2 regions of the Algoriphagus sp. 4150 genome follow, and region 2 is predicted to be linked to the other one. Evidence: riboswitches for the same ligand, from Rfam matches in the RefSeq annotation. Region 2 holds a riboswitch; the other holds the start of a gene.
The links. Region 2 has a riboswitch for cobalamin ahead of J2X69_RS06340 (TonB-dependent receptor domain-containing protein). Riboswitches for the same ligand answer to the same signal wherever they lie in the genome.
Positions count from the first base shown of each region.

Region 1: linked by a shared signal. The riboswitch ahead of metE (5-methyltetrahydropteroyltriglutamate--homocysteine S-methyltransferase) and the one ahead of J2X69_RS06340 (TonB-dependent receptor domain-containing protein) in region 2 are both predicted to bind cobalamin.

Region 1 is NZ_JAVDWS010000002.1:317,721-321,139, forward strand. Features, by position in the region: gene J2X69_RS04660 (methyltransferase RsmF C-terminal domain-like protein) at 1-859, shown strand, start outside; cobalamin riboswitch at 1,157-1,355, shown strand; gene metE (5-methyltetrahydropteroyltriglutamate--homocysteine S-methyltransferase) at 1,543-3,419, shown strand, end outside.
Region 2 is NZ_JAVDWS010000003.1:52,801-56,219, reverse strand. Features, by position in the region: gene J2X69_RS06340 (TonB-dependent receptor domain-containing protein) at 1-1,636, opposite strand, end outside; cobalamin riboswitch at 1,749-1,951, opposite strand; gene J2X69_RS06335 (ABC transporter substrate-binding protein) at 2,051-3,211, shown strand; gene J2X69_RS06330 (iron ABC transporter permease) at 3,198-3,419, shown strand, end outside.

The DNA.
Region 1 (3,419 bases), on a different contig from region 2:
GGTTTTGGTAGATGCTCCCTGCTCTGGAGAAGGTATGTTTCGCAAGGATGCTCAAGCAAGGGAAGAATGGTCACTGGATAATGTCCAGCTTTGCTCCGCCCGTCAAAAGCGGATTATGGATCAGGCAGGAGCGTTGGTGAAAGCGGATGGGTATTTGGTATACAGCACCTGTACGTTCAATGAGCAGGAAAATGAAGATATGATCCGGTTTTTGACGGAAGAATTTTCCTATGAGCCTGTCAGAATTCCACTTGATGCCGGTTGGAATATTAGGGAAACGTCTGTGGATTCGGATGGGAAGACTTTTTATGGGTATCGTTTTTTTCCTCATCTGGTGGAGGGAGAAGGCTTTTTTATCACGGTTTTGAAGAGGTCAGCAGAAGCATATATCCAAGAACCGAAGCGGGTAAAAGACTTCAAGCACCCTTACTTGAAGGAAATATGGAATAGAGAATCCTCCGTATTGGATGAAGAATTAGGGTTTGATGGCAGTGGTAAATATTACACACTGAATGATTCTTATTTCAGGATTTCAATTGACTGGAATCTGCATTTTCAGAAGATTTCCCAACACATGAGCTTGAAGTATTTCGGGGTGGAGTTGGGCAAAAAGCAGAAGAATGACTGGATTCCAAGTCATGAATGGGCTGTCTCTGTTTTACCTAAAAACAATTTCCCTACACATGAGCTTTCGGAAGCGGAAGCTGTTGAATTTCTTAGAAAAAATGATCTAGTCACTGATAATTTTTCGACCGGATGGGTGCTGATGACCTATAAAAATTTACCGCTTGGTTGGATCAAAAACCTCGGCAACCGTGTGAATAACTATTACCCAAAGGAGTGGAGGATAAGAATGTGACTTTAATTGAGTAGCTAGTAGTTGGTATCAAGTATCAAGACTTTTTCAGTGCGGTAGAGGACAAGTTAGTTTCTGGGACAAAATCACATCGATTCGAAAAACATTAGCGTCAAGTTTACTTCTGTCTTCCCTGCCTATCGGCCAGGCAGGCGTCATCGCCTGTCCGACGTGGCGGAGTCTTCCAGCCCGATAAGCAAAGGAATATGGCTACCGGCAACATTGCGGATAATAATCTAATATAAAGTTCATTCAATAAAATTCCGTACTTTCACCGCTGAAATAGTTCTTAACTTTATTTCTTAATCAACCGGAAGGGGTTTTACTTAGCTGTAGATTAATAGGGAATCGTGTGTAAATCACGAACTGTCGCGCAACTGTAAGTAGCATACCAAAGACAATCATCCTCGCATGTCCACTGTCACCGACACCATGGAGACGGGAAGGACGATGAGAGTCGCTACAAGTCAGGAGACCTGCCTATTCCGAATTGACAATGCTTCCGCGAAAAGAGGCCTTTTAGTCAAGTTTGATACGCTTCTTATAGTTCTGTTCATCTGTGTCATGCGGCACAGACTTGACCTTCTATGTGCGTATTTCACTTTTCCGATTGCCGAATTTGCCTGCATGGTGAAATCAAGCCAAAGAGCTTTTAACTAATTATTCATCATTAACAGTTAAAAGAGATGCAGACGCATAATCTTGGCTATCCGCGAATTGGTAGCCACCGAGAACTTAAAAAAGCCTGTGAACAGTATTGGTCAGGTAAAATCACACTTTCTGACCTGCTCACTGCGGGAGAAAGTATTCGCAAGGGCAACTGGAAACTTCAAAAGGATGCCGGAATCGAATTGGTACCCTCCAATGATTTTTCCTTCTATGACCAAGTCTTGGATATGTCTCTGATGGTAGGCGCCATTCCTGAGCGCTATCATGAGGTGATTTTGCAGAAAGGTGGAAATGAACTGGACTTGTATTTTGCGATGGCCCGTGGCTATCAGCAAAATGGTTTGGACATCACCGCGATGGAGATGACCAAATGGTTTGATACGAATTACCATTACATTGTTCCTGAGTTTACCAAAAATCAGGAGTTTAAACTGTTCTCCACCAAAGTCATCAAGGAATTTTCCGAAGCAAAACAGCTTGGGATTTTGACCAAGCCTGTCCTGATCGGACCTGTCTCATATTTACTTTTGGGTAAAGAAAAAGAAGAAGGTTTTGAGCGGATTGATCTGATCAAAAACCTCCTTCCTGTTTACTTGGAAATATTGAAAAAGCTTGACGCTCTTCATGTAGAATTTGTGCAGTTTGACGAACCATTCTTGGCAATGGATCTTACCGAAAAGGAGAAAAAGGCATTTTCATACGTCTATGAGGAGATAAAAAAGGCATTTCCTTCTCTCAAAATTATCCTTGCCAACTATTTCGACTGTTTCGGGGAAAATCTCGAAATCGCACTTTCTCTTCCGGTTCATACGTTGCACTTGGATTTGGTGCGTTGTCCGTCCCAATTGGATGATATTCTGGATTCGGGAAAATTGAAAGCCAACGTCAACTTGTCATTGGGAGTAGTGGATGGAAGAAATATCTGGAAGAATGACTTTCAGAACTCTCTTTCTCAGATCAATAAAGTAATTGACAAAATCGGCGCTGACCGTATTTGGATAGCACCTTCCTGTTCGCTGATCCATTCACCGTGCGATTTGGATTTGGAGACAAATGAAGAAACTCTTCCGGCTGAAGTAAAGCAATGGTTGGCTTTTGCGAAGCAGAAAATCGCTGAGATTGTGATCCTGAAAAAGTTGGTAGAAAATGATAAAGACATACAGGTTTTGGAGGATTTTTCGCAAAATGTGGTAGCCATCGCCAGCCGAAAATCCTCAACTCTTATCCACAACCCGCAGGTCAAAGATCGGGTGAAATCCATCGCAAAAACCGATGATCAGCGTGAAAGTAACTTCTCAAGCCGCCAATCCAAGCAAAAAGCGTCGCTAAATCTCCCACTTTTTCCCACTACTACGATTGGCTCTTTTCCACAGACTACAGAAGTACGTTCTTGGAGAGCTAGATTTAAGAAAGGCGATTTGACCAAGGAAGCTTATGAAAAGCTCTTGGAAGATGAGACCAAAGATTCGATCCTGTGGCAGGAAGAAATCGGGATGGATGTGCTCGTGCATGGTGAATTTGAGCGTAATGATATGGTTGAGTATTTCGGCGAGCAATTGGCCGGGTTTGCTTTTACCAAGTTTGGCTGGGTGCAGAGCTATGGAAGCCGCTGTGTGAAGCCACCGATTATCTACGGCGATGTATACAGACCTGAGCCGATGACGGTACGTTGGTCGGCTTTTGCCCAGTCTCTTACTGACAAACCTGTAAAGGGAATGTTAACAGGGCCGGTGACGATCCTGCAGTGGAGTTTTGTGCGTAATGATCAGCCTAGATCCCAAACGTGTACTCAGATTGCTTTGGCTATCCGTGACGAAGTAGTGGATTTGGAAAAGGCCGGAATCGGCGTAATTCAGATCGATGAACCTGCGATCAGAGAAGGGCTTCCGCTTCG
Region 2 (3,419 bases):
TCCCAATGGAGGAGGTGAACCCTGATTTCTTTACCTGCACTTTTCCATTGGCTTGGTGTTGTGGTGTGTACGGCAGCTGCTTTCCTACGGATTGATCATTCTCATCTGCGCCTTTTGTGGTTACTGCTTCGGAGTAGGTGTAAGATGTAGTCAGTTCCCAATCCCACGATAGAAATCGGACTGCCAGACTCCCTTGATATTCCAGTCCCTGATTACTGACTTTCTTGATGTTTTCAGGAGTCCAGAAGCTTCCTTTAGGTAGCCAAATGATCCAGTTGTCCACGGACATTTTGTAATAGGTCAAGCCTTGAGTCCAGTTGAGCTTTCCATTATTGCTCCAAGTCAAGCCAATTTCACCGCTAAGACTTTCTTCAGGAAGTAAGTCGGGGTTTCCGCCGGGATTCCAAAATCTGTCATTCAGCGTAGGGACTTTGAAGCCTTTTCCCAGGGATGTTTTCAACTGTAAGGTTTGGGAACCTGCATTCCAAAAGCTCCACTCAGCCCCCAGATTTGGAGTGAAAGGTGCGAAAGTGCCGGAATAAACCAACTGACGGAGGTTTAAGGCAAAAGATAGCTTGTCCGTAGCGGAGAATTTCGTGCTTTGATACAATTCGATACGTTTATCATCCGCTTGATAAGTGCTTAGATCTCCTTTTGTCAGCGTATATCTCGCACCTAATTTTGAGGTCCACTTGCCGGAAATCTCCTGATCCCAATCTCCACCCAGAAAATATTGTGTGCTGTTGTTTTGACTGGCATTGAAGAGTTGCTCGTTTCGGACAACCCCTGTTTTCAGATTCCATACCGACTTCTCCTCAAAATGAAAGAAATCTATGGCTACCCTGAACGCCTGATCTTCCTGTCTATCCTTAGTGTGCGAACCCATTACCGGCTGGACTTCCCGATTAGTTTTATTCCACCAGAAGGCAGTTTTTAGCTGGTTGGCTGTGCTGATATTCCATGCCAAATCCTGAACAATTCCGATTTGCTCTACTTGGGCATGATCTTCTTTCACTTCAGGAGTGCCGAATTGACCCAGGTCTTTGTAGGGGAAATTATTTTTTGAAAACTCTCTGTAGATTTTTGTCTTGCTACTGAAATTTTTCGATGAAAACCCTGCAAATCCACTGGTATTGAATAGACCAAAGCTGCCAATCTGCTGTGAAATCCCCGCTTGAAGTCCTTTTCCAAATTCAGAATTGGTGCCTAGATGAACACTTCCGCCTATGGCTTCATTTCCAAAAAGTGCTCCGGCATTCCCGAACTGTACACTAACCTGATCGACGGAGGAAATAGGCAAAATGGACAAATCGCTTTGTCCGAGAGAAGGACTGTTGATCGGCAGTCCATTCCAGAATACTGCCGTATGGCCTGCTGAAGTGCCGCGAAAGGAAGGGGAGGCGATCATTCCTGCGCCATATTGCCGTACAAAAACCGGGGATCGCTCTTGAAGGATGTCGCCCAGTGAGCGGCCTTGGTAAGCCTCCAATTCGTTTTTTGTCCAGTTGATTACTTTTTGCCCTTGGGCGAATTTATCCAAAGCCGGTGCATAGACTTCCACCTCAGCCAAGGGTATCGTGTCCTGACTGATCGGGCTAAAGCCGACAAATGTGTAAACCCACAAAAGCAAAGTCATGCCTGATCGAATTAGTAGTAAATTCAATTCGGGCTTGAAGGGAAATGGGAAGAAGGGATCGAAGCCGATAAATCGGCTGAGGCACATTCTTCGTCGCTTTTCCTCCGAAAGCACAGAATCAACAGAAATCGGCAGGTCTCCTGGCTTGCCTTGATTTGCCGCCTTCTCGTTCCGGAACAATGGCTTTTTTGACAAATTTGCGGAAAAATCCGCTCGGCTTACAGTTGCGGGGACAGCTTTGGTTTTACACCAAATTCCCTTTTAATCCCAAGAGCTCAGATTATGAGATTGAGAACCTATTTCGGCTGCAAAAGTAGATCGGGAAAGCTTAGAAAAAAAATCTGTTTGGAGACAAATTTTGGAAGTGGCAAAATCCCGGGCTTATTTTGAATTTCAATATCACCAAGAAATCCTGTGAAAAACATACAGTTTAGACTCTTACTTTCTTCAATTTTGTTACTTGTAATGTATTCTTTTTCAGGATGTAATGAGAAGAGTGCGACGCAAGGGTACGAGCTTGAGAAAATAGACTTGAGCTATGCTTCGGGATTTACAATTTCAAGGGGAAATGGTCTTTGGGAGCTGGAAGTTACTCAGGCTTGGGCCGAAGCCGATAGGATATTTACCTATTTGATTTTGGAAGAAAATGCCGAAAAACCTGAAGGTCATTTTGATGCGATGATTCAACTTCCGGTGGAAAAAATCATCCTGACATCGACCACTCACATTCCACATCTGGATATACTGAATGTGACGGAAAAATTGATAGGATTTCCGAATTTGGATTTGATTTCTTCTGAGAAAACCTGGGCACGGATTGATGCCGGGCAGGTGGAAGATTTGGGTGCGGGGCCTTCGGCAAATACAGAGATAGTCATTGATTTAGATCCTGATTGGATTATGATTTCTACCCAAGGAGATAATCTGAAGTACTTGGATTTGCTGGAGCAAGCCAACATTCCTGCAGTGATCAATGGAGAATATGTGGAGCAGCATCCGCTTGGGAGAGCTGAATGGATCAAGTTTACGGGCGTACTGTTGGGCAAATATGAGGAAGCGGTAGTCGCTTTTGATAAGGTTGAGAAGGATTATTTGGAAGCTGAGAGATTGAGTGATTCCATTAGTGATTCCCTTCTTCCTACAGTACTGAGTGGAGTGCTCTATCAGGATATTTGGTATGCTCCGGGAAGCGAGAGCTGGGGAGCGAATATCCTCGAAAATGCAGGGGGAAACTATATTTTCTCAGATCAGAAAGGAACCGGAAGCGCGCAGTTGAATTATGAATTTGTGCTGGAAAATGCATTGGAAGCTGATTTTTGGATAGGTTCTGCTGATTTCCCTGATTTGAAGACTATGGGGAATTCGGAGCCCCGCTACAAAGCTTTTAAAGCTTATCAGTCGGGAAATGTGTTTTCTTATACGCAGAAGCGGGGGAGAGCGGGCGGACTGGAATATTTTGAACTGGGATATATGCGGCCAGACCTGATTCTTAAAGATCTGATCAAAATCCTTCATCCTGACTTACTTCCCGAGTATGAGTTGTATTTTTATCAACAACTCGATGAAAAAAAGTAGTCCCATCCTTCTCCTTTTTGTAGCACTGATTGTGCTGGTTTTGAGTTTTTTGCTCAATGTGAGTTTGGGATCGGTGTCTATTTCTCCAAGTGAAATTCTCTCAGGGATTTTCACGGGAGAATGGACAAAAGCATCTCGTGAGCAGATTATTCTGAACTATAGGATTCCCAAAGCATTGGTTGCGATTCTCGCAGGAATAGGACTCAGC